Regions from separate parts of the Desulfofundulus salinus genome, predicted to be linked through region 2. Evidence: riboswitches for the same ligand, from Rfam matches in the RefSeq annotation. Region 2 holds a riboswitch; each other region holds the start of a gene.
The links. A riboswitch is a leader RNA that binds a small molecule or an ion and turns the genes downstream of it on or off. The one in region 2 is predicted to bind cyclic di-GMP.
Positions count from the first base shown of each region.

Region 1: another riboswitch for cyclic di-GMP. It lies ahead of D7024_RS07845 (HD-GYP domain-containing protein); the one in region 2 lies ahead of D7024_RS11730 (HD-GYP domain-containing protein).
Region 3: another riboswitch for cyclic di-GMP. It lies ahead of D7024_RS07095 (type II secretion system F family protein); the one in region 2 lies ahead of D7024_RS11730 (HD-GYP domain-containing protein).
Region 4: another riboswitch for cyclic di-GMP. It lies ahead of D7024_RS03835 (ArsB/NhaD family transporter); the one in region 2 lies ahead of D7024_RS11730 (HD-GYP domain-containing protein).

Region 1 covers NZ_RBWE01000001.1:1,530,702-1,538,518, forward strand. The annotation lists gene D7024_RS07830 (ABC1 kinase family protein) at 1-756, opposite strand, end outside; gene D7024_RS07835 (2-phosphosulfolactate phosphatase) at 976-1,752, shown strand; tRNA gene D7024_RS07840 (tRNA-Val) at 1,924-1,998, shown strand; cyclic di-GMP riboswitch class I at 2,136-2,237, shown strand; gene D7024_RS07845 (HD-GYP domain-containing protein) at 2,566-3,183, shown strand; gene D7024_RS15365 (methyl-accepting chemotaxis protein) at 3,308-4,519, shown strand; gene D7024_RS07865 (DUF3352 domain-containing protein) at 4,856-6,625, shown strand; gene D7024_RS07875 (hypothetical protein) at 7,161-7,373, shown strand; gene D7024_RS07880 (glucose-1-phosphate thymidylyltransferase) at 7,586-7,817, shown strand, end outside.
Region 2 covers NZ_RBWE01000001.1:2,290,124-2,297,940, forward strand. The annotation lists gene D7024_RS11705 (FeoB small GTPase domain-containing protein) at 1-361, shown strand, start outside; gene D7024_RS11710 (nucleoside recognition domain-containing protein) at 333-1,724, shown strand; gene D7024_RS11715 (sensor domain-containing diguanylate cyclase) at 1,739-3,154, opposite strand; gene D7024_RS11720 (DUF7125 family protein) at 3,167-4,570, opposite strand; gene D7024_RS11725 (hypothetical protein) at 4,574-4,942, opposite strand; gene D7024_RS11730 (HD-GYP domain-containing protein) at 5,006-5,638, opposite strand; cyclic di-GMP riboswitch class I at 5,734-5,824, opposite strand; gene D7024_RS11735 (methyl-accepting chemotaxis protein) at 6,152-7,711, opposite strand.
Region 3 covers NZ_RBWE01000001.1:1,386,622-1,394,438, reverse strand. The annotation lists gene D7024_RS07115 (PilW family protein) at 1-468, opposite strand, end outside; gene D7024_RS07110 (prepilin-type N-terminal cleavage/methylation domain-containing protein) at 509-895, opposite strand; gene D7024_RS07105 (type II secretion system protein) at 892-1,017, opposite strand; gene D7024_RS07100 (prepilin-type N-terminal cleavage/methylation domain-containing protein) at 1,271-1,768, opposite strand; gene D7024_RS07095 (type II secretion system F family protein) at 1,890-3,209, opposite strand; cyclic di-GMP riboswitch class I at 3,177-3,268, opposite strand; gene D7024_RS07090 (type IV pilus twitching motility protein PilT) at 3,337-4,422, opposite strand; gene D7024_RS07085 (GspE/PulE family protein) at 4,448-6,142, opposite strand; gene D7024_RS07080 (prepilin peptidase) at 6,145-6,906, opposite strand; gene aroB (3-dehydroquinate synthase) at 6,921-7,817, opposite strand, start outside.
Region 4 covers NZ_RBWE01000001.1:749,408-757,224, reverse strand. The annotation lists gene D7024_RS03845 (nitroreductase family protein) at 1-441, opposite strand, end outside; gene D7024_RS03840 (universal stress protein) at 597-1,031, opposite strand; cyclic di-GMP riboswitch class I at 1,190-1,279, shown strand; gene D7024_RS03835 (ArsB/NhaD family transporter) at 1,434-2,831, shown strand; gene deoC (deoxyribose-phosphate aldolase) at 2,879-3,547, shown strand; gene D7024_RS03825 (glycosyltransferase) at 3,663-4,871, shown strand; gene D7024_RS03820 (ABC transporter permease) at 4,843-5,610, opposite strand; gene D7024_RS03815 (ABC transporter ATP-binding protein) at 5,627-6,394, opposite strand; gene D7024_RS03810 (cell division protein FtsA) at 6,622-7,817, shown strand, end outside.

The DNA.
Region 1 (7,817 bases), 760 kb from region 2:
CTCTACGTACTCCATGGTCAGCACCTTGCTGGTGGTGTAATCCCAGTACACCACCGGGAAATAGACCGTGTTGTCGCCGGCAAAATGCTGGCGAAAGGTATCGGCATGGCGCCCTTCCACAGTGAAGTCCATCTCTTCCCGCAGGATCTTTTCAAACTCCTCCACCATTTCCTCGAAGCGATAAAGCTCCCGCCAGGGCCCGTGCCTGTCCACCAGCCGGGCCACATCATGGAGGATTTCTATATCTGTGGAGAGAATTTTTTCCGTGCCCGGCCGCTGGACCTTGACCACCACCGGCCTGCCGTCCCGCAGGTTTGCCCGGTGGACCTGGCCGATGGAAGCGGCAGCCAGGGGGGTAGCTTCGAAATGGGCAAAGATTTCCTCCAGGGGCAGCCCCAGCTCCATTTGAATGCGTTCCCGCACCTGGGCAAAGGGGAAAGGGGGCACCCGGTCCTGGAGCTTTTCCAGCTCGGCAATATATTCCGGGGCCAGCAGATCGGAGCGGGTGGAAAGCACCTGTCCCATCTTGATAAAAGTCGGGCCCAGTTCCTCCAGGGCCAGGCGCAGCCTTTCGGGCGGGGAAGGCCGTTCCACCACGGGGGCCTGGCGTGCCGGTTTGTGCCGGCGGCCAGGGCCCAGGAACTCGCCAAGACCCAGCTGTTGTGCCAGGTACCCGAAACCGTGGCGCACCAGGACGTTGGCAATTTCCCGGTAGCGGGCAAAATGCTTGTACCTCTTGCGCAGGTGCAGCTGCATAAAACATCCTCCCCGGGCCGCCGGCAGGCGCCGCTGGTTATTACTTATTTTTTCCACAACCGCCTTTTAAAACCCTCTTCGGGTGCGGCATATTTGTATACTGTGGAAGCCCTTTAAATTTTCTTGCCGCCAGAGATAGGAAGCAGTATAATATTTGCGGTCCCCCGGACCAAATTCAATGCAAAGCCATAATCACTTTGGTGAAAGGGTTTTTAAATCATGCGCATCGACCTTCTTCCCACTGCCGAAAGTATAGTTCCGGCCGAACTGGCCGGGTGTACCGCGGTGGTTTTTGATGTGTTACGGGCCACAAGCACCATTGTCACTGCCCTGGCCCACGGCTGCCGGAGGGTGGTTCCGGTGGTAGACGCATCCGGAGCCAGAGAGCTGGCGGGCAGGCTGGCCGGGGAAAACACACCGGTACTGCTGGCAGGTGAGCGGGGTGGTCAAAAAATCCCTGGCTTTCCTTACGGCAACTCTCCCCTGGAATACCCGCCGGAAGTGGTGGGCGGCAAAGTGCTGGTCCTTACCACCAGCAACGGCACCCGGGCCCTGAACGGCGCGGCAAAAGAGGCCCACACTGTGCTGGTGGGAAGCCTGCTCAATGCCCGGGCCGTGGCTCAAAAGGCCTGCCGTCTGGGCAGGGATATAACCATGGTTTGCGCGGGCACGCAAGGTCAATTTTCCCTGGAGGATACCCTGGCAGCGGGAATGGTGGTGCTGGAGATTGTGGAGATGCTGGACCCGGGCTGGCTTTGTTCAAACCACCAGCCGTCTTCCTCCCTGGACCTTGCCGACTTCGCCGTAGCCGCCCTGCACCTGGCCCGAACCTACCGGGACAACACCCGCCGGGCTTTTGACCACTCCCGCCACGGGCGCAGGCTTTTAAACATGGGGCTGGCGGCTGATCTGGACTGGTGCGCTTCCCTGAACACCTTCCAGGTGGTGCCGGTGGTAAAAAAGGAGAGTAGCTATTTAATCATTGAAAAGTGTTGAAAACTGCTATATTCGGTTCGCCAGGAGCAACAAGGCCAGGAAAATAAACTCCGCCGCTCTTGAGCTTTGGACGATGGCACGAAAAAACAGGTGACCCCCTCTTGCGTTTGGCCGGCAAATATGCTAAAATAACACATGCAAGCGGGTTGGCCCCGCGGTAAACTACAAAACGGGCGCGTAGCTCAGTGGGAGAGCGCTTGACTCACATTCAAGAGGTCGCTGGTTCGAAACCAGCCGTGCCCACCAGCAAAATCAGAGCCCCGGAAAACGGGGCTTTTTGCTTTGCCCGAAAAACCTTGATTTTAAAGGACTCAAGTATGCTAAAATTATGTCGAAATAAGGTAGTGGGGTCGAAAAGTTAAAAAGCTATTTTGTTCAATCCGAATCCTGGAGGGCAAACCCGGCGAAAGCCGGGGGCGCAAAGCCACAGGTCTAAGGTTCCCCAAAGGGTTGCTACGGGGAACTATGACGGCTGGGTTGCAAGGGAGAAAGGTAGCTGCAGGAAAGCGTATACTTGTCTCCCTGCGGCTTTCTTAATTTGGAATAACGTAAAAGGCGGAGGTTTGAGCAAGTATGAAAGAATCCCTTATAGAACGTCAGTTCGGGGGGGGGGGGGTAACCTGTCTACATCTGGCCTTATTTATTAGCCCTATAAACAACTCTTTTGGGGTTCCCCTTCTTTGGTTCCCTCCTTTTTGGTTCCCCTTTTTACGCTCCCCACCCTTGTACCCGCCACCATCATTCCTATAAGAAACTGTTCTCATGAGTTTTTTCTACCGTTTCCATGGTAATTTCCATGATAGAGGTGTTTCCATGAAGCCCACACTTATTAACGCTGCTCGGGTACTGGTTCGGGTGCAGGAATCTCGATTTAAGTCGGACTGCCTGCATTCTCAGCGCGTGGCCTTTTATGCGCTCCTGCTGGCCAGGGAATTGGGATTGGACGAAAAATACCAGAAACGCGTCTACTTAGCTGGCCTTCTGCACGACATAGGCAAAATAGGAATCCCTGACTATATACTGTTTAAACAGGGCAAGTTGACTGCCGAGGAATGGGAGGAGATAAAAAAGCACCCGGTTTTCAGTTATGAAATTCTCTCAACCATTCCCGGTATGAAAGAAATTAGTCTCATGGTACTGCATCACCACGAGAGATACGATGGAACGGGCTATCCCGCTGGACTTGTAGCTCAAGATATACCTCTGGGGGCGCGCATTTTAGCCGTTGCCGACAGCTTCGACGCCATGACCACGGAGAGGATCTACCGACCTTTTCCATTATCCCGGGAAGAGGCTCTGAAGGAAATGCACTGCTGTGCCGGAGGGCAGTTTGATCCACTTTTGGTGGAAGTTTTTAGTCGCTTGATAGGACGGGGAGAAACTGATTTGAGCCTCTACGAACGAGAATTTACGACTAGTTTTTATCCCTGAATCCGGGCGAACTTAAGCGTTTGAACCAGAGGGTGCAAATCCCGACTGTACGGACCAGCAGGTAAATAGTTCACCAGTTGGACTTAAATTTAAACGTTCACGAAAAGGAAAGGGTGGGGTTAAGTTGCTGTTCTTTAGAAAGAAAAGTGAGCCGGGTACCTCCAATACCTTCAATTCGGGTGATTTGCTTTTTGGGCTTAGCGTAGGTCGTTTCATTATGGCGCACACAGATCTCCTGGCCCTGTGGAGCCGCTTGAGGGCAGATGAAGCGGCCCGCGAGGCGGAGGTTCAGGCATCGGGTTCTCAAGAACTCTCTGCCACTATCGAGGAAGTCAATGCTTCCGTGGAAGAATCGGCTGCCGCTCATCACCAAATGAAACAGCTGGCAGAAGCCAATCGCTCGGCACTGGCGGAGATGGACAGGCTTTTAAAAGTTGTGGCTACCGGTATACAGTATATGAGAGACCAGTTGAATGAAGTAAGCCAGCGTTTTAATCAGGTCAACCAGATTGGCGAAGAAGTTGCGGAGATTGCAGAACAGACCAACCTCCTGGCACTGAACGCTGCTATAGAAGCTGCCCGGGCTGGCGAACACGGGCGTGGTTTTGCCGTAGTAGCTGAAGAAGTAAGGAAGCTGGCGGGGAAAACGAAGGATGCGGTAGGGACTGTGAAAGAATTAACTGCAGAAGTGGGTCAATTATCAGAGTCAGCCAACCGCAGCAGCAAAGAGGTAACGGATTCCTTTGAGGTTTATTCCAGGCAGGTTACCTCTGTAGTACAAAGCATAGACGAAAGCATGAAGCAGGTGGAACTTGCAACCAGCGCCCTCGACGAAATAACCCGGGTCATGAATCAGGTTGCCACTACGACAACAGATCTTGCCCAGTCGTCCCAGCGGCTTGCCCAAATAACAGCCTTCGGTGACTCCTGTACGGCCAATGCCAGCCACATCCGTGAAGTCACCATGCCGGTTCTGGAAGAACTCCTGGTCGAGATAACCGAAGATACGCCGGTTCATACCCTGGCAGCCAGGCTTTTCGACCATGCCCGGTTCATTAACACTGTAGTGGCGAAAGTTGGAACAGGTGAAAAATTATCCGACCATACCGAATGCGCCTTTGGACGCTGGTATATAGGTGAGGGCGGCAGACAGTTCGGCCACTTGCCTGCCTGGCGGGCTATAGACGAGCCTCACCGCCTGGTTCATACTGTCGGTGCTGCTCTGGTGAGAGAAGCCCGGGCAGAAGCAGCCGAAGAATTGGCCCAGGCATCCCTGGAACTGCTACGTTGCTTCGTGGCGCTGAAAAAAGAGATTGCCAAAATAGCCAAAAGTTAAAAAGAGAAGGACTTAGGTAAAGGAATTGTTTCGGAACCCTATTTCGACCTGGAAACACGGCTAAAGATATGGACATTTTGTTATTTCCTGGGTGACGACCTGTACCTGTTTATTGACAGCCGGGTGAATTAAAAAAGATTTCAGCCACCACAGAAAGGTTAAAAACACCTGGAAGGAAGTACGGGCGAAGATGTACAACGCGGAGCTACTGCTCCAGGGGTATGCCCAGGTCATGACGGTCCCGCCCAATGTCAAGTGCGCGGACATGTTCCTGAAGTTCCAGAGAGAAGCCAGGAAAATAAGAAACTATTTCTTCAAGAAAGGAGTTGGTTCAACGTGGAGTGTGCGAAATGCAACGCCACGGTCGAGAATAAGGAGGCAAAATTTTGCCCCTTCTGCGGCACTCCCCTGAATGAGTTCGCACCACCGCCCAGTCCTTCGAAATCAAAAAAGGCCATCTGGATTGGGCTCGGCGTACTCACCTATCTTCTTCTTGTTATCGGTTTTGTTGCCCGAGAATCCCTCGCCCAAGTACTCCCATTCCTTAGCCCGTCTAACAGTGCCCGCGCAGCCAAACTGGCACCAGGCAATACCGACCTGTTTTTGGTCGTTAATCCCAATCTGGACCAGGTAAAAAATTTTGCCCGTATCAGAGACATTTACCTTTCCATCCCGGAAGTTAAAGATGCTTTCGACGATTTGCGAAGGGACTTTGAGGATGAATTCGGTTTAGACTTCAATGAAGACGTAAAACCCTGGCTTGGCAGGGAAATAGCCCTAATTGTCCCTAATTACAGCCACGAGGAGTTATACCTGCTCGCTGTTTCTACCACCAATATGAAAAAAGCTTCGGCCTGCTTACAAAAAGTGCGCCAGCACTGGGAAAAAGAAGGTATGGCATTCAAGGACCGGACTTATCAGGGGGTCGAGATAACCGTTGAAACCGGGGGTTCTTCACCGGTAGCCTACGCCCTGCATGAGGGGTTTTTGCTGCTGGCGGAAAGCGAGGAAGCCATCGAAAAGGCAATAGACATGACCAGGCAAAAAGGTGCGGCCACCCTGGCCAAAAATGAAAACTACAAAAAGGTAATGAAAAAGCTGCCAGCAAACAGGTCGGGTGCTTGCTATATCAACGCTGAAAACATTCCCGATATTATAAAGGACGAGTTGAACACGGATTTTCCCGTTGAAAGCCTTCACCACCTGGAAGCATATCAGGGGTTGGGCTTTTCCATAAGCTTTACCGGAGAAGGGGTGCGCTTTGACTACTCGCTGGCCTACGATAAAGAAAAATTACCCAAAGACCTTCCCCCTCCCGAAAAAGTTGAGAAGACCATCACCCTGGCTCCCGAAAACTCCCTGGTATTCATAGGGGGCGTTCACCTGAATTACGTAATGGAAAAAATTCTGGAAGACATTCAAAAAGAACCCGATTTTAAAGACATCGACGCGGAAATCGAATACAATTTGGGTATAGATATTGAAAGTGATCTCCTTTCCTGGTTGGGCAGTGAATATGGTCTGGCTATTGTCCCGGATAGAGACGGGTTATTGGGTAAAGAAACTCACCTGGGGATGCTCGCCATGTTTTCCGTAAAGGATATCCAGAAGGCAAAAAGGTTAATGGACAAGATAGCTGATTTGCTAGATGAAGAAGGATTTGTTTCGGATTCTGTGAAGGTTGACGGCAAGAACATCAAATATTTCTATGACCCGTATACTGAGGCATTTATGCTGGGCTACGGTTTCACGGATAATATTTTGGTTATTGGATCCTCGGAAAATCTTGTTAAGGAGGCCGTAACGGGCGACGGCAGCTCCCTGGCCGACAGCAATACATATAAAAAAGCATTTGCCAGCCTTCAGCCCAAATACGAGGGTTGTATTTTCATTGACGTGGAAAGAATTGTTGACACGGTACGTAGCAACCTGGACAGATTGGACCGGAGATCTTTTGATCGAGAAGTCTACCCATTTGTAAAGCCCCTACAGGCGGTAAGCTACCGGCAAGCAAGGACGGATGACAACTTCCTCTCCGGTACGTTGGTCGTTTTCGTGGAAGAGCCTGTAAACTTTTCAAGAAAGGAACTTAGCTACGAACTCTAAGAGAGTTTAGCGGGTTATGAGAGGAAGTCACAATTTAGCCGAAGGACAATCTTCAGGGGTGTTCGCTATGTTCAATCCCCAAAAACAAAAACAATCGGAAACGCGGAGGCAGATTGCCCGGAGGAAAGCAGCTGCTGAAGCACTAAAGGGTATTTGGGCTGATAAGGATGATTCCTTCTTTTCGGGGCGGTAACTCATGCGAATTTTGCTGGATACCAATATTTTGGTTGATGATTGTTACATAGCGGCCACCGCCATAGCCTATAAATTGCCGCTATATACCAGAAACCCGGACGATTTTAAATATGTCCCGCATCCGGATTTGAAAATAGTGGTTCCGTATCAGTATGAGGTTGACGTAACTTCATAAACAAAATCTAATACAGCTTGCAGGCTCTTAACGAGGCGATGATGCTGAAGAACAGTTAGTTAACAAAGAAAGCGGTCAGACCCGGCAGGTGTAGAGCTGCCGGCGTTTTCTTTTGTGTGGATCTGGTCAAGCGCCATATAAAGAAGCACTTCCCGGAGGATCAGAATGAGCATCACCAGCGCCATTGCCCGCGCTACAGCGGTGATCGCCGGCTTCAACATGCTTTCCGAGGTACTGAAGTTTATACGGGAAATGGCCCTGGCCTGCGTTTTCGGGGTCAGCGCGGCCACCGACGCCTACCTGGTGGCGTACACCGTGCCCAATGTGGTTTTTGCGGTGCTGGGCGGGGTGACGGCGGCTGGCAGGGCGCTTTACTAATGGACATCGAGCTCCGTGATGGTTATAATTGTTCATAATGAAAGGAAAAACGAACCACTGCATCCATATGGAAACCGTCTGGAACAATCCCGGCCAGCGCACCGTTCGGCCGGTGGGTGACCCGGCGTTGCCGCCGCGGGACGCGCGGCACCCGCGCCTGCGGGATGCCGGCAATAACTTTGTTTACGGTGTTCTGAAGGGGGAGGAGCAGTTTGAAAGCTCTGGTACTGGCCGGCGGGAAGGGAACGCGCCTGCGGCCCCTTACCTACACCACGGCCAAACAATTGATCCCGGTCGCCAACAAGCCCATCATCTTCTACGTGCTGGAGCAAATCGCAGCGGCGGGGATAGATAATGTGGGGGTAATTATTTCACCGGAAACGGGCGAAAACGTGAAAGACGCCGTAGGGGACGGCTCCCGCTGGGGAATAAAGATCACCTACA
Region 2 (7,817 bases):
GCGCAGGAAAAACATTTTTATTGATGTCGATTGCCTGGCCCGGGAACTGGGTGTACCCGTGGTAGCCACGGCTGCCAGGAGCGGCCTGGGCCTTACGGAATTAAAGACCGGGATCGACGCCGTGGTGCGGGGACAAATAGTGACCAGCCCCCGCCGGCTGATTTACGATCCCGATATCGAAGAGGCCGTGGCACGGCTGGAAGATAAAATACCCGGGGAAATCAAGGAGTGGATCAACGCCCGCTGGCTGGCGTTAAGAATAATTGATCACGACCGGAGCACTCTCGATAATATAAGGCAATACTTTAAGGTACCGGAATGGGGTGTTTTGCGTGAGCGGTATAAATACTGCCCCACCTGAAGCCGGGCCCGGCGTGGTGAATGAAGCCCATCAGATTGAGATACGGGACCGCATCGTCAAAACAATTTACCGGGAGGCGGAAGCCATCGCCGCCCGGGTGGTCAGGCAAACCGGTCCCCACAGGGATTGGGAACATAAAGTGGACGACATCCTCACTTCCCGCCTGCTGGGCTTCCCGGTCATGTTTCTGCTCCTGGGGCTGGTTTTCTGGATAACCCTTGTGGGAGCCAGTTATCCCTCACAGGCACTGGCAAACGCCCTGTTTTGGGGGGAGGAACGGCTTTCGGAAGTCTTTGTGTGTCTGGACGCTCCACCCTGGCTGCACGGGCTGGTGGTCACGGGCGTCTACCGCACCGCGGCCTGGGTGGTCTCAGTGATGCTGCCCCCCATGGCCATCTTTTTCCCCATTTTTAGCCTGCTGGAGGATCTGGGTTATTTACCACGGGTGGCCTTTAACCTGGACCGTTTGTTTAAGATGGCCGGCGCCCACGGCAAGCAGGCGCTGACCATGAGCATGGGTTTTGGGTGCAATGCAGCAGGGGTAATGGCCTGCCGTATTATTGAATCTCCCCGGGAAAGATTGATCGCCATCCTGACCAATAACTTCGTCCCCTGCAACGGCCGTTTTCCCACCCTGATAGCCCTGGCCTCCATATTCGTTGGCCCGGCGGCAGCCCCGGGTTTCAGCTCTCTGGCCGCTTCCTTTACCGTAGTGGGGCTTATTCTGGCGGGGATACTGATTACCCTGCTTACCTCGTGGCTGCTTTCAAGAACCATCTTGAAAGGGGTGCCCACCACCTTTACGCTGGAACTGCCGCCACTGCGCCTGCCCCAGGTGGGCCGGGTGCTGGTCCGCTCCGTACTGGACCGCACGCTCTTCGTCCTGGCCCGGGCCGTGACTGTAGCCGCCCCGGCGGGCGCTGTGGTGTGGATCCTGGCCAACATCAGCTTCGAAGGACAGAGCCTGCTTGCCCGGGGAGCAGGTTTGCTGGAACCCTTCGGGCGAGCCCTGGGTTTGGACGGCTTCATCCTGCTGGCCTTCATCCTGGGCCTGCCGGCCAATGAAATTGTCCTGCCCATTCTCCTTATGGGCTACTTATCCGCTGGAACTATGGTGGAAGTGGACAGCCTAATCGTTCTGCAAAACATTCTGGTTCACGGACACGGCTGGACGTGGTTGACCGCATTGTGCACCATGCTCTTTTCCCTGCTGCACTTTCCCTGCGGCACCACGCTGTTCACCATTCAGCGGGAAACAAAAAGCATCAGGTGGGCGGTTTGGGCGGCGGTCATTCCCCTGGCCGTTGCCGGCCTGGTTTGCTTTGCAGTGGCACAGACGGTGCAGGCGCTGGGGCTGGTATAACTTCACAAACAGTGTTACGATGGGTCCAGGTAGAGGTAGTTTTTCCCTCGTTCCTTTGCCTGATAGCAGGCTTGATCCGCCCTTGCAAGCAGCGAGTCGACAGAATCGTTTTTTTTCGCCTGGGCCACCCCCAGGCTTGCCGTAATCCGGCGGTGCGGGAAAGGGTTAATCTCAATAGATTTACGTATTCTTTCTGCCACTTTCGCAGCATCTCCCCCTTTTGTCCCCGGGAGAACGATTATAAACTCTTCGCCCCCGTAACGGCACGCAATATCCGTAGTCCTGATGGAGTTTTTTATTAACTCTGCCGTCTTCTGCAGCACCACATCGCCGGCCAGGTGCCCGAAAGTGTCGTTATAAACCTTGAAGTCATCTATGTCCAGGAAAATAACCGACAGGTGGTAACCGTACCTCGCTGCCCTCTGAAGTTCGGTAGCCAGTACATCCCGCAGAACGCGCCTGTTAAGAAAACCGGTCAAAAAGTCAGTTTCGGCTTCTCTTTCCAGGCGGCGTATGAGAGTCGCATTGGCCAGGGCTACCGCGGCGAAGTTTATATATATCTGCAGGTTTTTACTGCCGTTGTCACCCAGGGAAACAGGGGCCGCTATACCCAATAACCCGACAATTCCCAGAGCAGTCCAGAGGGGATAAACCATGATTTCAGTTCCGGGAGCAGCATCTGTACCGGTAAAGCCCGGTAAAACCTTCAGCTCCTCAATACTCAAAGACGACGGCTCAACTTTTGAAAAAATCCGCTCAATCAACGGATGAACCAGTGGCCATTCCTTCCCGATCAACAGGTTGCCACGCACACCTTTGCCCTGCGCGACCCTGATTTTATCACCTTCCCTGAGGCCGACAAAACATAAATCGGCTTGATAAATTATGATCAACGAATTCGTTATGAGTTCCAGAACCCTGTCCAGTTCGACGATCGAGGTCATAAGGCGGCTGATCTCGTAGATGCTGTTCAGCTCCAGCCTCCGTAAACCTAACAGGTTCCTTTCCAGAATGGCGTTAAAAACCTCATTGATCGTCCGGTAAACGTTATGTGCTTTCGTGATGAAAGCAATTTCTTCCTCGCGTTCCATCAGGGTTGTATGCCCGGCAGGAGCAACTATGAGATACCCTATCTTCTGGGCATAGCTGCCCAGACGGTACGCGCAAAGCTTAAGTCCATAAGGACAGGTGAGCATGTCTTTATCTTCTGTCGAACCGCAGGCAGACCTGTAAAAATCGATACATTTTTCATTACGGAGCTCCCTCCCCTTATTTACCTCCTGGCATAATTCAGCCGGCAAACTGAACCGGGAAAAAGGATCACCGTTCGCATCAAAGATGTAGACATTTGCATTCATGGCCCTGGCCAGCGTATCTTGAAAATCCTGCCAGTACCTTACCGAAATATTAAGTAAAAGGTTTGGATGCATTCAGTAAACACCTCATTTTAGCATATCTGCTTTGTCCAATCTACCGAGGATATTTATCCCCTCTGGGGCAATCTCATACTCCCTCAGGGACTTGTCGTGGTCGCTTCCACGGGCTTTCAAGATTCCAAGAACTTTTCTGATGCTGGAGTTATCCTCCACGTACCGCAGTATGATTATATTATCGGTAATCAGGGATAATTGCGCTCTGGATACTATAAGAGGCGAAAAGAGGTCTTCGTTGAGCACCGTAAAAATAGTGGTGACGTGCCGCTTCCTGAGGTGTTGTCCTATCGCCCAGAGATAATCCCTGTACTTTTGTATATCGGTAACGCTGCTTTCAAAGGAGGAGATGCTGTCGATGACAAACCTCTCCACCTTTTTTTCCCTGATCATGTCCAGTATCTCAAAAGCGTGTTTATCTACGTCCAGTTCTATGGGGGAAATAAACTTGATCTCCAGCTGGCCCTCTGCCAGATATCTATCTATCTCCCAGCCCAGACAGCGGGCAGTATTCTGAAGTTGAACCGCAGGCTCTTCAAAAGAAAGGAATATCCCCTTTTCGCCTTTCTCAGCCCCTTCCAGTAAGAACTTTAGGGCAAACATCGTCTTGCCCGTACCTGTGGCACCGGAGATGAGTGTGATAGTTCCTTCCAGTAACCCACCGCACAACATTTCGTCCAGTCCACAGATCCCGAATTCCTTTCGCCCCAGCTTGACATCGTACCGGAGTTCTTCACCCTCCGGTCTCATCCTTGGGTACACTTCTATCCCCACAGGACCAATTTGAAACAAATGTTCCCCATATTGAAAACTGGTTCCCCTCATTTTCAGAATACGCATATACCTTTTTTGAAATCGCTTTTCTTCCTGTCCGTAAAGGTGAAAAATCCCATCGGCGATGGCAAACTCGCTCAGACGCGTCAGCTCCTGTTCTTCGTACTCGCCGACGAGAAACGCAGTGATCTCCCATATCGAAAGAACGGCAGCCAGCTCAAAAACAAAGGCCCTGAAGGTCTTCTCGTCCGGGAAGAGGTCCCTTATAACCTTGACACTATCGATTACAACTATGTTTGGCAAATGTTCTTTGATCATTTGAGTCAGGTAGTCCAGGCCCCTGCTCGCACCTTGTTTGCGCAGGACCTCCCCAAGATCCCCGTAAATAACCCTGTCCCCCAGCAAATCATCTGAGAAAAACTCAAAATCCTGGAGATGCCTCACCATCTTCAACTGTGATTCCGATATAGTGGTCAGGTATAGACTTTTGAGGCCGTTCCTGGCATTATTAAATATAATATGCTGGACGAATATCGTCTTTCCACTGCCCGGAGAACCGGAAACGATATTCAATGAATAAGCAGGTATGCCGCCACCAAGAATATAATCAAGATTTTTTATGCCCGTTATCAACCTCTCCATCTCTCATTCCCCCCTGGAAGCAGAAAGATCCCCGGCAAATTCCTCGTCCAGCTTCTTTCTAATCTCTTCCGCTCTTTCATGCCCGAGAAGCCTGGCCAGGATTTCTACATACCTGGTGATAAACTTCATAAACATGTCTTCGACCGGCAGGTCCGGGTTTTCCTCCAACCTGGCCGCCATCTTCGCGCACGATATCCCATTTTGATCGTACTGCAGGAGTTCTATTTCCTTGTATTCCAGCGAAACCTCCCATACGACCCTTTCCACCAGAAGATTCACGGAAAACGTCCCAAGGTACTTGGACGACGCGGTCCACATTTCTCTCAGCAAAGTTTCATAGTGCCCGATCCGTTTTTCGATGATTTCGCTCACAACAGCCCCCTCCATTTCAGCTAAAAGCTATCGCTCCAGTATGAACAAGGCCCGGTTTCCCGGTTAGTTATTTCGCAAGTGCTTAACACCTCCAGGAATATCATCAGTGATCCGGTAGAGTTCAGGATCTATTCCCTCAGGCACGACCCGGCAGCAAAACACTTCCACCAGCTGCGGGTCGAATTGAGTACCAGCACAGCGGAAGAGCTCCTCTGAGGCCATTTCTTTAGACATCCTGGGCCGGTAAACCCGATCCGAAGTCATGGCATCAAAACTATCAGCCACGGCCAGAATTCGCGCCCCCAGGGGAATGGCCTCACCCCCCAATCCTTCCGGATACCCGCAACCGTCATATCTTTCGTGATGGTAAAGGGCCATAAGGCTGATGGCTTTCATCCCCGGTATGGCCGAAAGGATTTCATAACTATAAACAGGGTGCTTTTTTATTTCCTCCCACTCCGCGGCTGTCAGTTTGCCCGGCTTATGCAGGATAGCACTGGAAATGCCCAGCTTTCCTATGTCGTGGAGCAACCCGGCCAGGTATATACGATTCTGTTCCTTTTCAGGCATACCCAATTTCTTCGCGAGCGCAGCAGCATAGGCAGCCACGCGCCAGGAATGATTGGAAGAAACCTTAAACCGGACCTCATGTAATTTCATCAACGCCCGGGCAGCATGGATAAATGTGGATTTCATGGAAGCACCTCAACGTATTTATTCTAAAAATTTCTTTAGAAAATGAAAAGCCGCAGGGAGAAAAATTTTACGCTTCCCTGCGGCTTCCCTTCTCCCCTTGCAACCCAGCCGTCATGGTTCCCCGCGGGGAACTTTAGACCTGTGGCTTTGCGTCCCCGGCTTTCGCCGGGTTTGCCCTCCGGAAAGTTGCGACTTTTCAAGAGGTATTTCAACATTTTTTCAAGATGTATTTCAACATTACCGTTAACTTTTCCTCCTGATTAAGGTGATTTTCGGTAATATCAACGGCATCCTCATCCTGAGAAAACCGTTCCAACGGCCCGGTAATAAAGGGCCGGTTCTGGGAAAACTCAAGCCTGAGTTGCTTCCTGGCCGTGCTCCGGCCAACCCCATTACACCGAATCCGCGCGGACCCGCATGAACGGGGTGTGAGAGGAGGGGGTTAGCCGCCCCCTCCTGCTCGATATCCTAAAAGCTCTTGCGTTAATCAATCCCCGCCGGCGGTCGGGGCACCTACATACGGAAGCGTACGGCTAACCTGTCCAGTTCGCCAGCCAGCGCGGTAAGCTCTTCGGTAGAGGCAGAGACTTCCTCCATTGCCGACGTCTGCTCTTCTGTTGTCCCGACAACGTTCTGCACGCCAGCCGACATTTCTTCCGCAGCGGCGGCCACCTCCTGGACCTGCCGCGCAACATCCTCGATGGCAAGGTTGATGGCCTTGATATTAGCCCCAACCTCGTTGATCACCCTGCTTCCCTCCGTGACCTCCGCCGCCCCGGCAGCCATAACTTCGACCGCCTTCCTGGACTCATTCTGGATCGTGGTGATCAGTTCGTAGATCTCCTTGGCGGCGCTGGCCGACTGCTCGGCCAGCTTACGGACTTCCTCGGCGACGACGGCGAAGCCGCGGCCCTGTTCCCCAGCACGGGCGGCTTCGATGGCAGCGTTCAGGGCCAGCAGGTTCGTCTGGTCGGCGATCTGGGTGATCAAGTCTACTATCTGGGTAATCTGGCCCGCGGTCTGGTTGAGAGCATTGATGGCGGAAGAAACGTTGGCGCTTGCCTGCTCAATGGCCTTCATCTGCCCGATAACCCGCTCGACACCCCTGGCACCTTCAGCGGCCCGGGCCGCAGCCTGTTCAGCCGCCGCTGAAACCTTCTGCACATTTTCGGTTACCTGTTCGACGGTCGAGGCCATTTCGCTCATGGTGGCGGCCGTTTCGTTCGCCCCGGCGGCGGTCTGCTCGGCCTGGGTGGCGAGCTGGGAGGCCGAGTCGGCCACCTGCTTGGACGTTTGGACTACCTGGCCAATGATCTCGCGCAAGTTTGTGCGCATGCGGTTGAAAGCCTCCGCCAAACGGGCAATCTCGTCCCGGGTGCGCACCACCAGTTCCTCGCCCGTGAGGTCACCTTCAGCGATACGGCCCGCTTCGCGGACGGTGGCCAGAATCGGACGGGTGATCATGCGAGTTATAAACACTGCCATGAGGAGCCCGGCGACCAGGGCAAGGACGCCCATAAGGATGACCAGAGAGCGGCCACGGGCGGCATAGGCCTGCATGTTATTCACGGCGTCCCCGGTCTTTTGTTCATTTTCCATAATCAGTTCGACCAGAATCTTTTCAACGTCGTCGGCATACGAAGCGACGCTTAGTGCTACGGCAACTGCTTCCTGAAACTTACCTTCCTTGGCCAGAGGAATTGCATAGACGGCAATCTGCCGGTCGTATTCAGTGACCTCGGCGAGCACTGTTTTCAATTTGGGCCGGGCCTGGGCAGTACAGTTATTTAGTCGTTTCCCCAGAAGGGTCTTCGTGTTCTCGATATCCTTTTGGTATTCGTTTAAGTATTTCTCGTCGCCATAGAGAAGGTAAGCCCGCAGATCTCTTGATGCTTCCTTGAAGGCGTCGGCGATCTGGTAGTCAAGACTGAGGCGTACCACCTGCTGATCGACATTGGCGGCATTCGAGATCGTATTCCCCATTATGAGCGACGACTGTATTGCCACGGCAGCCATGAAAAGAAGCAGCAAAACGAAACCGCCGCCGATTTTCATCCCAATAGACATTCTCATTTCAAGATCCCCCTTTGTATTAAGTTCAAGCAATTGAACTCAGATTGATGACAAATCACATCGTGCCCGGCCTATTGACGATGCCCTGCAGAATGTCGCCGTTAAC
Region 3 (7,817 bases), 900 kb from region 2:
CCCTTGCCAGGAGGCTTTATCAGTGCTGGTGGCCCGCTTGATCTCGCCGCCGTAAAGATAATACTTGATGTATTTTGTATTGTCCGGGCTCTTAAAAATGATGTATGATTGGGGATTTATTTCGTCCACCCCTGCACTGACCCTCAGTTCCCGGGTCAGCCGGTCCATGGCCAGCCGCAGGTTCTGCTGCACGTCAACCTGCTCGTCGCCTTTTTTCCAGTTGAGCATGGTGCTGTCGACGACGAAATAGGCCGCCCCCAGGATTAAAGAAAGAAGGACGGCCGTCACCAGAACCTCGATCAGCGTCAGGCCCCGGCGGTCAACCGCCAGTCCCGGCAGGGCGGCCCGCCGACCAGAGGCCGGTGTATCAGCCGTGCCATATTTTACGTACCCGGCTCCTTTAGCGGTTATAGCCGCGTTATTATCGCCAACCGCTCTGCGCACTGCAACTTTTTTAACCGGTCCCATCAGGCCTCGTCCCGCCAACTCATCAAATTTGCGCCGGCCGTCATCCCCTGCGTTTCAGCGTTACCAGTTCCAGCTGCCGCTCCCGCCCCTGGTGCCGGTAGTGGACGTTGACCCGCACCTGGACCAGCCGATCATCCGGCTGATAGGTCTCTACCGAATATGTGTAAGTATAACCGGACGCGCCGGGAAAGGGCCGCGGTTCATCCTGCCTTTCGCCGCCGGCAAGGGAGCCGGCCAGCAGTTCCTCCATCACGGCCTGGGCGGCGTTAACGGCCACCGTGTCCTCCCAGGCTGCTTTAGCCGCCATTTTGCCCGAAACCATCAGATTTACGGCAGTGGCCGCCACCAGCACCAGAATGGCGGCGGCCACCAGGACCTCGATCAGGGTAAAGGCGCGGTCATGTCTGGAAAATGTACGCATAATCATAACCATTCCTCGTCTACTACATGAAGCATTGCAGGCGTACTTAAAGGTTCGATGACCACCAGAAGCTCCACCAGGGTGAAGCCGCGCTGATCGCGGCGCAGGTTTGATAGACGAAACCTCACCGGCTCACATCCTTCCCCGGAAGAAATCGCATCTACTCACCACCCACCCCTGCCGGAAAATGGCGGGGCAGATTAAGGTGGGGCCGGGTAGCCTGCCCCGGCACCCGAACGCCGCAGGCAGACTACTCCGACCGCGCAATATCTCCGTTGCATGCTCGCTGCTTTTACTCAAAGATTTCACCGGTACTTTGCTCTAGCCGCTCTCTTACTTCAGAGAAACGACACAACATCACTTTTATAACATTACAACTTCTTAGTCCTTCGAGATTAGAATGTCGACGGTGACAGTAGCACCCGAACCGTCTATCTCGACTACATCATTGCCAAGGTCAGCTTTCATTTTAGTTGCGGCGCTGGAGGGGACAGAATTAAGTTCAAGACTTCTTTTTGAGCTTTCATTTTTAAAAGTATAAGTCCCGCCCCACGGGTTCTTGCTGGGCCAGCGCTCCAGGTAGGGGCCGTTCCAGCCAGCGGGGTTCTGGGAAGAATCTGATTTTCCTGTAACAAAACACTCTGTTTCGTCGGACCAAGAATTATCAGTAGCCATAGGCCATTTACCTGTATCTGTATAGTAGTTCAGCGCCGCCGCCTTGATGGCCTTGTAATCCGCTTCCGCCGCCGCCACCTTGCCCTTTTCAATGGCCTTGAAGGCGTTGGGGGCGATGATGGCGGCCAGGATGCCAATGATGGCGATGACCACCAGCAGCTCCACCAGGGTGAAGCCGCGGTTGTCCTTGAGTTTTTTGCGCATAGTTTTTCCCTCCCCAAAAAGTAGTGTCTTAATAAAAAGGGTTGTCAATTAAATAATTGACCTGGAAACGGTGCCTAAACGGCCGGTTAGAGTATGTAAGAACACCTTTGAAACCACCGCCCTACCTGCCCAGCCCCTGCATCATGCTGGTGAACATGGGCAGGAGCACCGAAAGGACGATGAACCCCACTATGCCGCCCAGGAAGACAATCAGCACCGGCTCCAGCACGCTGGAGAGACGGCCCACGGTGATGTTCACTTCCTGGTCGTAAAAGGCGCCGATGCGGACCAGCAGCGCGTCCAGGCTGCCGGTTTCTTCCCCCACGGCAATCATGCGGATGACCAGCGGGGGGAAGATGCCGCTTTCTTCCAGGGGGCCGGCCAGGCCCTGCCCCTCCCGCACGCTCTCCTGCGCCCTGGCCACGCCGGCCGCCACCACCTGGTTGCCGGCGGTTTTCTTCACCACTTCCAGGGCCTGGATGATGGGCACCCCGCCTTTGAGCATGGCGGCCAGGGTGCGGGCGAAGCGGGCAATAATTATTTTTTTCAGCACCGGTCCGAATACGGGCATTTTCAGGACCAGGCGGTCCCAGATCTCCCGGCCCCGGGGCGAGGCCCGCAGGCGCTGAAAGCCAAAAGCCGCCGCCAGCGGAAACAGCGGGAGGAGGTACCAGTAGCGCCCCACCAGGCGGCTGGCTCCCATCACCACCCGGGTGGGCAGGGGCAGGGACACACCCAGGTTCTGGATGGTATTGATGATGGGGGGCAGGACGAAGGTGAGCACGAAGGTGAGGATGACCACGGCAAAGCCCAGGACCATGGTGGGGTAGGTGAGGGCCGACTTCACCTTTTCCCTCACCTCGTGTTCCCTCTCAAAATGTCCGGCCAGGCTCTCCAGCACCTCGTCCAGCACGCCGCCCACTTCCCCGGCCTCCACCATGCTGATGAAGATCTCGGGGAAGACCGAGGTGTAGGCGCCGAAGGATTCGGCCAGGGAGTGTCCCTGCTCCAGGCGGGCGGTCACCCCGCGCACCACCTCTTTGAGCACCCGGCCCTCCACCTGCAGCTCCAGGATGCGCATGGCCCCCACCAGGGGCACGCCGGCGCTGACCAGGGTGGAAAGCTGGCGGCAGAAGAGGGCCAGCTCCCTCAGCCTGACTCCACGCCGGAATGAAGGCAGCCGCATAGGCAGGCTGACGCCCCCCCGCACGGCCCGGATCTGCACGGGGATGAGCCGCTGGCCCTGCAGTATCCTGGCCGCCTCCCTTGGTCCGCTGGCTTCCAGCCGGCCGGAAACCACCCTGCCGGTTAAATCCCGGGCCCGATAGGCATAGACGGGCAAAGCTCCCCTCACCACCTCCCGGAAATAAAAATCCAGGCGACGCGCCTGGAAGTACGTGCCGGAAAGTTCGGCAGCCCGGCTGCCATGGCGGCCTTGCATGCCGCTTTAGGCCCGCGGCTTTGCGCCCCTGCCTTTCGGCAGGTTTGCCTTTTTTCGCTTTGCCGCACTCTTCCTGAAAACTATCTTAACGGCAGCTGCCCTGCCAGTCAATAACCAGCTGGTTGTTTTAAATCATTTTTAACAAATTTTCGGCATCAGCCGCCCGGGCCAGGGCCTCCTCCCTGCCGATCACCCCTGTACGGACGAGGTTTCTTAAAGCCATATCCAGCGTCTGCATACCGTACCTGGCCCCGGTCTGCAGGTGGGAGATAATCTGGTGGGTCTTCCCCTCCCGGATGAGGTTGCGGATGGCCGGCGTGGCCACCAGGATTTCCAGCGCCGCCACCCGGCCGGGACGGTCCCTGCGGGGCAGCAACTGCTGGGCAATCACTCCTTCCAGGGCGCCGGCCAGCTGCAGCCGGACCTGCTGCTGCTGATGGGGCGGGAAAACGTCGATGATGCGGTCGATGGTCTGGGCTGCGCTGGTGGTGTGCAGGGTGGCCAGCACCAGGTGACCGGTTTCGGCGGCGGTGATGGCCGTAGCGATGGTCTCCAGGTCCCGCATCTCCCCCACCAGGATGACGTCGGGGTCCTCCCGCAGGGCCGCACGCAGGGCGGCGGCAAAAGAAAGGGAGTCCCGGCCGATTTCCCGCTGGTTGACCAGGCTCTTCTTGTGCCGGTGGACGTACTCGATGGGGTCTTCCAGGGTGATGATGTGCAGGCGGCTTTCGCTGTTGATGAGGTCGATCATGGCCGCCAGGGTGGTGGACTTGCCGCTGCCCGTGGGCCCGGTAACCAGCACCAGGCCCCGGGGCCGCCTGGCCAGGTGGGCCACCACCTCGGGCAGGCCCAGTTCATCGAAGGTGGGGATGCGCTCCGGGATGAGGCGGATGGCCAGGGCCACCGTACCGCGCTGCTTGAAGGCGTTCACGCGGAAGCGGCCCACTCCCGGGATGGCGTAAGACAGGTCGCTCTCGCCCACCTGCATGAACTGCTGGAACCGGTCCCCGGGGATCAGCTGGCGGGCCAGGGCCTCGGTATCCCCGGCGGTGAGGACGGGCAGATCCTCCACCCCCGGCACGGCCCGGGCGCCCAGCTCGTCGGCCGCAAAAAGCTTCCCGTGAACCCGGAAGACGGGCGGACGGCCGGCAGTAAGGTGGATATCGGAAGCTTTCAGCTCGAAGGCCAGCTTTAAAAGTTCATCGGCATGCATTCCGCCGCAACACCTTCCTTTTCCGTCACCACTCGTTATAGGCCACGCGCATCACTTCCGCTATGGAGGTGATCCCCTGCCGGGCCTTGTCTATTCCATCTTCCTTCAGGGTGACCATTCCCTCGGCCACCGCCTTTTCTTTGATCACATCGGCAGAAGTTTTTTTATTTACCAGCTCCCTTATGGCCCGGGTCACGGGCAGCACCTCCTGGATGCTCGTCCGCCCCCGGTAACCGGTGTGGTTGCAGTGGTGGCAGCCGGCGGCCCGGTAAAGGGTCACCGGCTCACCGGGCGGCAGGCCCATGAAAATCCTCTCCGGCGCGTCTTCCGGGAGCTGGTAGGGCTCCCGGCAGCGGGGGCAGAGCAGGCGCACCAGGCGCTGGGAAACCACGCCTACCACCGAGGAGGCCACCAGGAAGGGCTCCACCCCCATATCGATGAGGCGGGTCAGGGCACCCGCGGCGTCGTTGGTGTGCAGGCTGCTGAGCACCAGGTGGCCGGTGGTGGCCGCCCTCACCGCGATCTGGGCCGTCTCCCCGTCCCTTATTTCCCCCACCATGATGATGTCCGGGTCCTGGCGGAGGATGGAGCGCAGGCCGGCGGCAAAGGTAAGCCCGGCTTTCACGTTGATCTGGGTCTGGTTGATCCCCCGCAGGAGGTACTCCACCGGGTCCTCTATGGTCACAATATTGCGCTCCGGGGAATTCAACTGGGCCAGTACCGCGTACAGGGTGGTGGTCTTGCCGCTGCCGGTGGGCCCGGTGACCAGGATCATGCCGGAAGTGCGATGGATTACCTCTGTAAAACGCTCCAGGTTGTAGCGGTGGAATCCCAGCCGGTCAACGGGCAGGATCCGCCCGCTCTTAAGCAGCAAACGCAGGACCACCTTTTCCCCGTGAACCGTAGGCAGGGTGGATACCCTCACATCTATTTCCTGTTCCCCGTACTTAACCTGAAACCGGCCGTCCTGGGGGAGGCGCTTTTCGGCAATGTCCAGGCCGGCCAGGATTTTGATCCTGGTAGTAAGGTTGGAGCGGATATGCCGGGGCAGAGTAAGGGCTTCCCTCAACAACCCATCCACCCGGTAACGCACCAGCACCCGGTCCTCCTGTGGTTCAATATGAATATCGCTGGCCTTTTCCGACACCGCCTGGGCAATGATGGTATTGACCAGGCGCACCACCGGTGCTTCCTCCGGGGGCACCTCATCCCCCGCCGCCAGGGTGAGGGTCTGGATTTCCCGCTCCTCCGGGGCGGCCGGCTGGCCGAAGGCCTGCTCCACAAAGGTAAGGCCGAATACCTTCTGGAGGACGGCGTCGATTTCCTCTTCCCGGGCCAGCACCGGCTCCACTTCCAGCCCGCTGGCCAGGCGGATGTCGTCCAGGGCAACCAGGTTCAGGGGGTCGGACATGGCCACGATCAGCCGCCGTCCCTCTTTTTTCACGGGCACCACCTTATGCCGGCGCAGGACGGCCTCGGGGAGAGATTTGATCAGCACGGGGTCGACTTTGTCCATCAGGGTAATCTGGGGAATGCCCAGCTGCATTTCCAGGGTGTTCAGGATGTCCTGCTCCGTGACCAGGCCCAGGTTGATGAGAACCCGGCCCAGGCGCTCCTCGGTCTGCTTCTGCACCTCGAGCGCCTGGTTCAACTGCTCCCGGGTAATCAACCCGGTTTGCAGAAGGAGGTCCCCCAGGCGCTTTCTGGTGTAAACGGCCATTTTCAACCACCCCACAGGTTCAGATACCAGGAAATAAGCTTATCCCCTGTCAACACGGCCAGCATGGCTCCCGATGAAAGAAACGGGCCGAAGGGGATGGCCGTTTTAAGGGTCCTCCCCGTCCTGAGCGCCCATAAAACCCCCACAACCGCACCCAGCACAAACGCCAGGAACAGGGCCACCAGGGTCTCCTGCCAGCCCAGGTACCATCCGATGGCAAAGGCCAGCTTCACGTCCCCACCGCCCATGCCGCCCCGCGAAAACAGGGCCACGATCAACAATATTCCGCCCCCCAGCACAGAGCCTATGAGGCCGTCTTTGAGAGCCTCCGCACCCTGGAGGGCGGCCAGGGGTATGCCGGTGGCCAGAGCAAACAGGGTGAGCCGGTCGGGGATGATCCGGTGGTCCAGGTCAATGAAGCTGGCCGCCACGAGGACGGAAAACAGGACCAGCAGGCCGGCAGTATGAACGTGCAGGCCGTGTTCCCGGGCAATCAGCAGGAAGCCGGCCCCGGTCAAAAGCTCCACCAGGAGGTAGCGGGGGGAGATCGCCCCGCTGCAACGACGGCACCGGCCCCGCAGGAAAAGATAGCTCACCACGGGGATTAAATCCAGAGGGCCCAGGCGTGCGCCGCAGGCCGGGCAGTGGGAGGGGGGCGCCAGCAGGGACATCCCCCGGGGCAGGCGGTAGATGCATACGTTTAAAAAGCTGCCGATACAAAGGCCGAGGAGGAAAGAAAAGAACCAGAACCAGGGCAGCGGCAAGTGACAATCTCTCCTTAAAATTTTAACTTTTGATTACAGCATAAACGCAAAACCCGCCCCACCGCTTCTTCCGGCGCGTCCCGGACGATCTCCACCCGGCCTATTTCCACCGGCAGGACGAAGGTAAGCCGCCCGGCCAGCACTTTCTTGTCCCGGCGCATGGAGGCCAGCAACTCGCCCGGAGAGATCCCGGCGGGCACTTCTACCGGCAGACCGGCCCGGCGGATAAGGTTGATTACCCGCGCGGCGTCTCCTTCCGGGAACATCCCCAGGGCCACCGCCAGCCGGACCGCCGCCGCCATCCCGATGGCCACCGCCTCCCCGTGGCGGTATGTGGTGTAGCCGGTGAGGGCCTCCAGGGCGTGGCCCAGGGTGTGGCCGAAGTTGAGGATGGCCCGGCGGCCCTGTTCGGTTTCGTCCTCCTGCACCACCCGCGCTTTAATGCGGCAGGAGACGGCCACGGCATGGGCCAGGGCCCGGGCCTCCAGAGCCAGCAGACGCTCCAGGTTCTCCTCCAGCCAGGCAAAGAAGGCCTGATCGGCAATGACGCCGTACTTGATCACCTCGGCCAGGCCGGCCCGCACCTCCCGCGGGTCCAGGGTCTTCAGCACATCCAGGTCGGCCAGGACCAGCCGGGGCTGGTAGAAGGCGCCGATGATGTTCTTGCCCCGGGGGTGGTTGACGGCCACCTTGCCCCCCACGCTGGAGTCCACCTGGGCAAGCAGCGTGGTGGGCACCTGGATGAAGGGCACGCCTCTTAGGTAGGTAGCGGCCACAAAACCGGCCAGGTCCCCCACCACCCCGCCCCCCAGGGCCACCACGGGGCTCCGCCGGTCCAGTTCGCGGGTGTAGGCCAGGTCGTAGAGCTTTTCGGCCGTGGCCAGGCTCTTATATTCCTCCCCGTCGGGTAT
Region 4 (7,817 bases), 1.5 Mb from region 2:
GATGGCCACGGGTATACGCCCCGCGGGGATACCCAGGCACTCTTTCACCCGTTCCTCGTCAAAAGCACCCACCCAGCAGGTTCCCAGGCCCAGGGCATTTGCGGTAAGCAGAATATTTTGCACTGCCGCAGCCGTATCCTGGTAACAATAAAGCTGCCGCCCCCGCTCACCGTAAACCCGCGCCGAGCGTTCCGGTTCGGCGCAAACCACAATCACCACGGGCGCCTGGGCAATAAAACGTTGATTTAAAGCGGCCTGTGCCAGGGCTTCTTTTTTTTCCTCCCGGGTAACCACATAGAAAAACCAGGGCTGCAGGTTACCGGCAGAAGGGGCCCAGCGGGCCGCTTCCAGGAGTTGATCCAGCAATGCCTCGGGCAGCGGGTCGGGTTTATAGTGCCTTACGGAATACCGGCTCCTCACCAGGGAGAGAATCGTGGACATGATCAATTTAACCTCCTGCATCAAAGTGCTCTTATGTTATACCCCGGAATTCTCATCTCGTGTGTTTACCCAATCGTATTTTTACCAAATACCAATTTAATTTTCAATAATAAAAACCCCGGAAGAGTACAGCTACATTTTATTAATCATATTTATCACCTGACAATCATTACGGGGCAGGGGGCGAGGTGCAGCACTTTATGGCTCACGCTGCCCAGGAAAAGGGACTTAAGATCGCCATAACCGCGGCTTCCAACGACGATCAGGTCAAATTGACCCTCCGCAGCCAGCCGACAGATGGCTTCAGCGGCATCTCCCCGTTCCACCGCCGTGGCTATGGCCTGGCCTTCTGCCCGAAAAATTTTTTCTACGGCGGCAAAGACTTTTTCCGCGCGGGCTTCTATTTCTTGATCCAGCTCTTTTTGCTGAAGCCAGGCACATACTCCGGGTTCGGGGAAAAGTTTATAACAGGAAGGCCCCACGTACAGAGCCGTAACTGCGACTTCCGGGTTTAGTTTGCTTAAGCGCAAAGCCTGCCTGGCAGCACGCAGTGAATTCTCCGAACCATCCACGGCCAGAAGGATTTTCATGCAAACCACTACCTCCCCAAAGACAATCTTTATTGCAAGATCTTCTACGTTCTAGTGGGAGAAACCTGCATTATTAATAAATTGATTAAATTCCTATTGCCTCCATAGGCCCTGACCACTTATAATACTTATGTAGTAAAGTGAAAAGTGTACGTTCCTTACGGGTTGGGCAAACCGGGCGAAAGCCCGGGACGCTAAAGCTATGGGTCTAAGGTCCTTTTCAGGACTATGATCGCCAGGCTGCAACGGTACCGACTGCTGGGGGGGGTAGTCACTTGGCTACCCCCCCCCTTTAATTTTGCCTGAAATTAGTCACATTTCTGGTCTAATGGAGGTGGTTTCCTTAAATGTAGTAAGACTGGGTGATTATCGAAATACTATGGATGAAAGGAGATGGGAAATTTGTCGGCTCAAACGCAAGTTATTTTAGCTACATCCGTCTTTTTACTCACCTATGCTATAATTATTTCGGAAAAGATTCACCGTACCGTGGCTGCCTTTTGCGGTGCGGCGATAGTCATACTGGCCGGTATCATTACCCCGGAACTGGCCGTCCACTACATCGATTGGAACACCATTGGCCTTTTAACGGGCATGATGATCATCGTGGGCGTTACCCGTGAAACGGGAGTTTTTGAGTACCTGGCCATCAAGGCGGCCAAAATGGCCCGGGGAGAACCCCTGCGTATCCTGGCATCCCTCTCCCTGGTCACGGCTGTACTTTCAGCCCTGCTGGACAATGTGACCACGGTACTGCTCATCGTGCCCGTTACATTTGCCATCGCCCACAAACTAAAAGTAAGCCCCCTGCCCTTCTTAATTTCTGAAATTATCGCTTCCAACATTGGGGGAACGGCCACCCTGATCGGAGACCCGCCCAACATCATGATTGGTAGCGCCGTAAGGCTCGGGTTTATGGATTTTGTGATTAACCTTACCCCGGTGGTGGTAGTGATTTATGTCTTGACGATCTTTATCCTGCGCCTCATTTACCGCCGGGACCTGGTTACAAACCCTGAGAATCAAAAAAGCATCCTGGAGCTAAATGAATGGGACGAGATTAAAGACGCCTCTTTGCTCAAGCCCTGTCTTTGGGTTTTGGGTTTAACCATTGCCGGGTTTGCCCTGCACCAGTTCCTGCACCTGGAGAGCTCGGTGATTGCCCTGGCCGGGGCGGCCCTGTTGCTGGTAATCACCCGTTCCGACCCGGAACATGCCCTGCACGCCGTAGAATGGCCGGTTATCTTCTTCTTTATCGGCCTGTTTGCCCTGGTGGGAGCGCTGGAAGAAGTAGGGGTCATTGAAACCATCGCCCATTTTGCCCTGGAGGTTACCGGGGGAGAACTCCTGCCGGCGGGCCTTTTGATTGTCTGGCTTTCGGCCCTGGCCTCGGCCTTTGTGGACAACATCCCCTTTGTGGCGACCATGATTCCTTTAATTCAGGACATGGGCCGCCTGGGGGGCATAGAAAACCTCAATTTCCTGTGGTGGTCCCTTTCCCTGGGAGCCTGCCTGGGTGGCAACGGCACCATCATCGGTGCTTCGGCCAACGTGGTAGTGGTGGGCATGGCTGAAAAGAGGGGTACTCCTATCAGTTTCCTGGGTTTCTTTAAAGTAGCTTTTCCCCTCATGATCCTTTCCATTGTCATTGCCACAGCATACCTGGTGGCCTGGCTGCAATTTAATACCACCCTGGTGCTGGTAAGCACGCTGGCAATAGGGCTGGCCTTGAGCCTGCTGTTAAACCTGCTGCAAAGGCAGCTTAAAATAGAAACCACGACCCCAGCAGGCAACCAGTGATTCCCTGCGCCGTTTAATAACAGTAATTTTATAAGGGGGGTTGGCGGTTGACCAGAAACCAGCTGGCCGCCATGATTGATCATACCCTGCTTAAACCCACAGCCACCACCCGGGACATCCGGCAACTTTGTATTGAGGCGATGGCTGAAGGATTCGCCGCCGTATGCGTTAATCCCGCCCATGTGGCATATGCCGCGAAAATACTTGCCGGTTCCCGTGTGGCAGTGTGCACGGTGATTGGCTTCCCCCTGGGGGCAACCACGCCGTCCGTAAAAAAGAAGGAAGCTGAAGAGGCCGTCAGAAACGGCGCCAGGGAAGTGGACATGGTCATAAATATTGGCGCCTTGAAGGAAGGAAACTATGATCTCGTTGTGGCCGATATCCGGGGAGTGGTGGAGGCAGTGACCGCCCTTTTGCCCGGGGGGCTGGTCAAGGTGATTATCGAAACAGGCTACTTAAACCACGGGGAGAAGATTACCGCCTGCCGGCTGGTACGTCAGGCAGGCGCCCACTTTGTAAAAACCAGCACCGGTTTTGGCCCGGGCGGGGCCACGGTGGAAGATGTGGGGCTATTGCGGGAAAACCTACCCCCGGAAATTGGCGTAAAAGCCTCGGGGGGCATTCGTACCACCGGCCAGGCCCTGGCCCTGATCCGGGCCGGGGCCACCAGGCTGGGTACGAGCGCCGGCCCGGCCCTGCTGGCCGGCCTGGAGTAAAGCGAATAACACGATAAAATATTTCCTCCATCTATGTTGGGCAGGTGGAGGAAAATTTTTTTCCGGGCGAATATACTAAGGGGTTAGAAAACACTGCAGAGGAAGAGGGTCATTCATGGCTGGTATCAGGGATTATCAGGCTATTGTTGGTGAACAACTCATCGAAGAGATCTATGAGCTGGCCCGGCAGCTCATAGGGTGCAGGGTTCAGCACATTAATTCCACCTTTGCCGGCGGCGGAGTGGCGGAAATTTTAAAACGCCTCGTGCCCATGATGCAGGAAGCGGGCTTAGAGGTGCGCTGGGACGTCATCAAGGGGGATGAGGAATTTTTCCGGGTGACCAAAACCTTTCACAACGCCTTTCACGGCGTACCCGTACAAATAACGCCCGCCATGCTGGACACCTACCGCCGGATATCCCGGGAGAACTACGACCTGGTAGAACCCCGGGCGGACTTTGTCATTCTCCACGATCAGCAGCCCCTGGGCCTGGCCGAAATCCGTCCCGGCCACCCGGGCCGCTGGCTGTGGTACTGCCACATTGACCCGGTAGACGTGGACCGGGAGGTGTGGGATTTTTTGAGACCCTGGGCAAGGCGTTGTGACGCCGCCATCTATCATATCCCGGCCTACGCCCGGAATCTGGGCCACCGGCAATACTTCATGCCCCCGGCCATCGACCCCCTGGCGGAGAAAAACCGGGAGGTATCGTCCAGTGAGATTGCCGCGGTTATGGAGCGGCTGGGCATACCGGCTGACCTGCCCCTGGTGGTGCAAATTTCCCGGTTTGACCGACTCAAAGACCCGTTGGGGGTTATCCAGGTCTTTCGTCTGGTGCGAAAGGAAATACCATGCCGCCTGGTGCTGGCGGGGGGTGGAGCCTCCGACGACCCCGAGGGCATCCAGGTGCTCCAGGAAGTGCGGCAAGCAGCCGCCCATGACCCGGACATCTTTATCCTGGAACTCCCCCCCACCAGCGATCTGGAAATCAATGTGCTCCAGCGGGTTGCCGCAGTGGTGGTCCAGAAATCGGTACGGGAGGGTTTCGGACTGACCGTAACCGAGGCCATGTGGAAATCCCGCCCGGTGGTAGCTTCCCCCGTGGGCGGCATTACGGTGCAGTTAATCCCCGGGCAAACCGGGCTGGCCGCCGCCACCACCGGAGAAATGGCCCGGGCACTGGTGAGGATTTTACGCGACCCGGCCCTGGGAGAGAGGCTGGGTCAAAACGCCAGGGAACATGTCAGGAAGAACTTTACCCTGCCCATTTATCTAAAACGGTGGCTGGAAATGCTTACGGCCGAGAAGAATTACCCGGTATGATCAATTGCTCGGCCTTGCTGAAATAAGCCCGGTAAAGAGTAAACCCCAGGGCAATGCTTGAAATGGCCGTGGCGCTGCTGAGCATCAGCATAACCATGATCTGGTACTTAACCGCCAGCAAGGGATCGGCCCCGGCCAGGATGGAGCCGGTCATCATCCCCGGCAGGGTAACCAGCCCAACGGTTTTCATAGAATCAATGGTAGGCAGCATGCCCCCTTTAACGGCCGCCTGCAGAACGCCTTCCACCGCCTGCCGGGGAGATGCCCCCAGGGCCAGGGCGGCTTCCACCTCCCGCCTTTGCCGGCGGATATCGGCTTGAAAACGGTTGAGCACCAGGCCGGCAGCCACCATGGCGTTGCCGACAATCATCCCCGCCACCGGAATGACAAAGCGGGGGCTACCATCGATGATGTGGAGTGAGAGCATCAGGCCCAGGGTAACTACTTCCCCCAGCCCAATAGCCAGGATCACCCGCCAGAATATCCCCGGGATCTTTTTGCCCTTTCCGGCCGCATTGTGGGCGGCTACCAGGGTCATCAGCAACAATACCCCCGCGGTAAAATACCAGCGGTCCTGCCTGAGCACAAAGGTCAGCACATAACCGATAGCCAGCAACTGCAAAAAAGTACGGACCGTCCCCACCAGCAAATCCCGCTCCAGGCGCAGCTGCTGCCACAAAGACAAAAGCATGGCCACCAGCACCAGGGCCAGCGTGGACAATAGAGCTGCATCGGTCAAGGGATTTCACCTCTTTTCAGGGCCGGCAGCACCTTTGCGGGGTGTGCCTGCCCTCCTGGAAGAACTGGCGCACCCAGGGATCGACATCGCCGCGCATGAAATCCTCCTTCGGACCGCAGGCCGTAAGGCGCCCCTTTTGTATGACGGCCAGCACCCGGGCTACCCGCAGGGCCTGGGCGGCATCGTGGGTTACCCACACCACGGTGAGGTCATTTTCCCGCTGCAGCCGCGTGATCAACGCTTCTATCTCATCCCGGGCCCCGGGATCCAGGGCTGAAGTGGGTTCGTCCAGCAAAAGGGCCGCCGGCCGGTTGGCCAGCACCCGGGCCAGGGCAACCCGCTGGGCCTGGCCACCGGAAAGGCTGCTCACGTCCCGCCGCAAAAACGTGCCGTCCAGCCCGACCTGTTCCAGCAACTCTGCCGGCTCTACGCGCGGGGCCGAGCGGGTAACCCGGGGACCGTAAAGGAGGTTTTCTTCTACGGTACCGGGAAAAAGGACCGGGGTTTGAAACAACATGCCCACCTGACGCCGCAGTTCCCGCACGGGATACCCTTCCAGGGGCTTGCCCTGCCAGTAAAGCCTGCCCCGGCTGGGTTCATCCAGACGGTTTAAAAGACGCAGCAGGGAACTTTTACCCGAACCCGACGGCCCCACCAGGGCCGTGATGGTACCCCCGGGAAAGTGGGCTGTAATGTCCTCGAGTATGGTGACCGGCTGCCCTTCATTGCCGGCAGCCGTACGCCATACCCGATCCAGAAAAAAACCATCAGCATGGATCGCCACTCACCATCACCAAATCCCCAAAATCTTGAAATATCGAAGCCTCTACCCTTTAACTTTGCACTAAAGTTTATGATCTCCTGCCCCGCAGGCACCAACAGCCGTAACAAATAACACATGCCCTAAGGCAGGATCCATTTCTGATCAGGTAGAATAACTAAACATAACAGCCTTTTGGCAGATGTTTACATCGACACCCTATTGGCGAACTGAACGGGAAGGTATGTGGCATGGCTTTAAAAGTATCTCCTGAAAATACCATCTTTGCCCTGGATATCGGCACCCGTACGGTAATCGGACTGGTAGCCGTCCCCGAAGACGGCCGGTTAAGGCTGGCGGCGCAGCGGCTGGTGGAACACCGCCGGCGAACCATGCTGGACGGGCAGATCCACGACATTCCGGGAGTGGCGGAAGCGGTACGGGCGGTCAAAAAAGATTTGGAAGGAGAACTGGGCTTCCCCTTGCGACATGTGGCCATTGCCGCCGCAGGCCGCTCCCTGATTACCCGGTCCTGCCACATTGAGCAGGAAACCAGCGGCCAGGAAATTGACTGGCCTGAAGTGAACGCCCTGGAACTGGCAGCCATCCAGCAGGCCCACCGGGAACTGGCAGCCGAACCGCCGCCCAACGGACAGGATTTCACGTGCGTAGGTTACAGCATCGTTTCTTATTACCTGGACGGCTACCCCATTTCCAGCCTGGTGGGCCACCGGGGCAAAACCATTGGAGCCGATGTGCTGGCCACTTTTTTGCCCGGCTCGGTGGTCAACAGCCTCTACGCCGTGCTCCAGAGGGTGGAACTGGAGCCTTTAAGCCTCACCCTGGAACCCATTGCCGCCATCGAAGCAGCCATTCCCGAAAACTACCGCCTTTTAAACCTGGCCCTGGTGGATATCGGCGCCGGCACCTCCGATATTGCCATCACCAGGGACGGTGCCATCACCGCCTACGGCATGGTCCCCGTGGCTGGAGACGAAATTACCGAGGAAATTGTCCAGACCTGCCTGGTTGATTTTGACACCGCCGAGCGCATGAAAAGGGAGCTGGTCCGGGGCGAGGATATACGTTACACGGACATCGTGGGCATGGAAAATACCATCTCCTGCCAGGACCTGCTGGCCCGCATCGACCCGGCACTGGAAAGATTGGCCCGGGAAATCAGCACCCAAATCCTGGCCCAAAACGGGGGGCGACCACCCCGTTCGGTATTTTGCGTAGGAGGCGGCGGGCAGGTTCCCGGCTTGACGGAAAAGATTGCCCGGCATCTGGAGCTGGACAAAAACCGGGTGGTCCTGCGGGACCGGCGCAGCCTGGGACAGGTACTCATGGTGGAGGGTAAGGATCAAATTCCCGGGCCGGAAGGGGTGACGGTAGCGGGCATTGCCCTGGTTGCTTTACGCAAACTGGGCCATGATTTTATCCACAT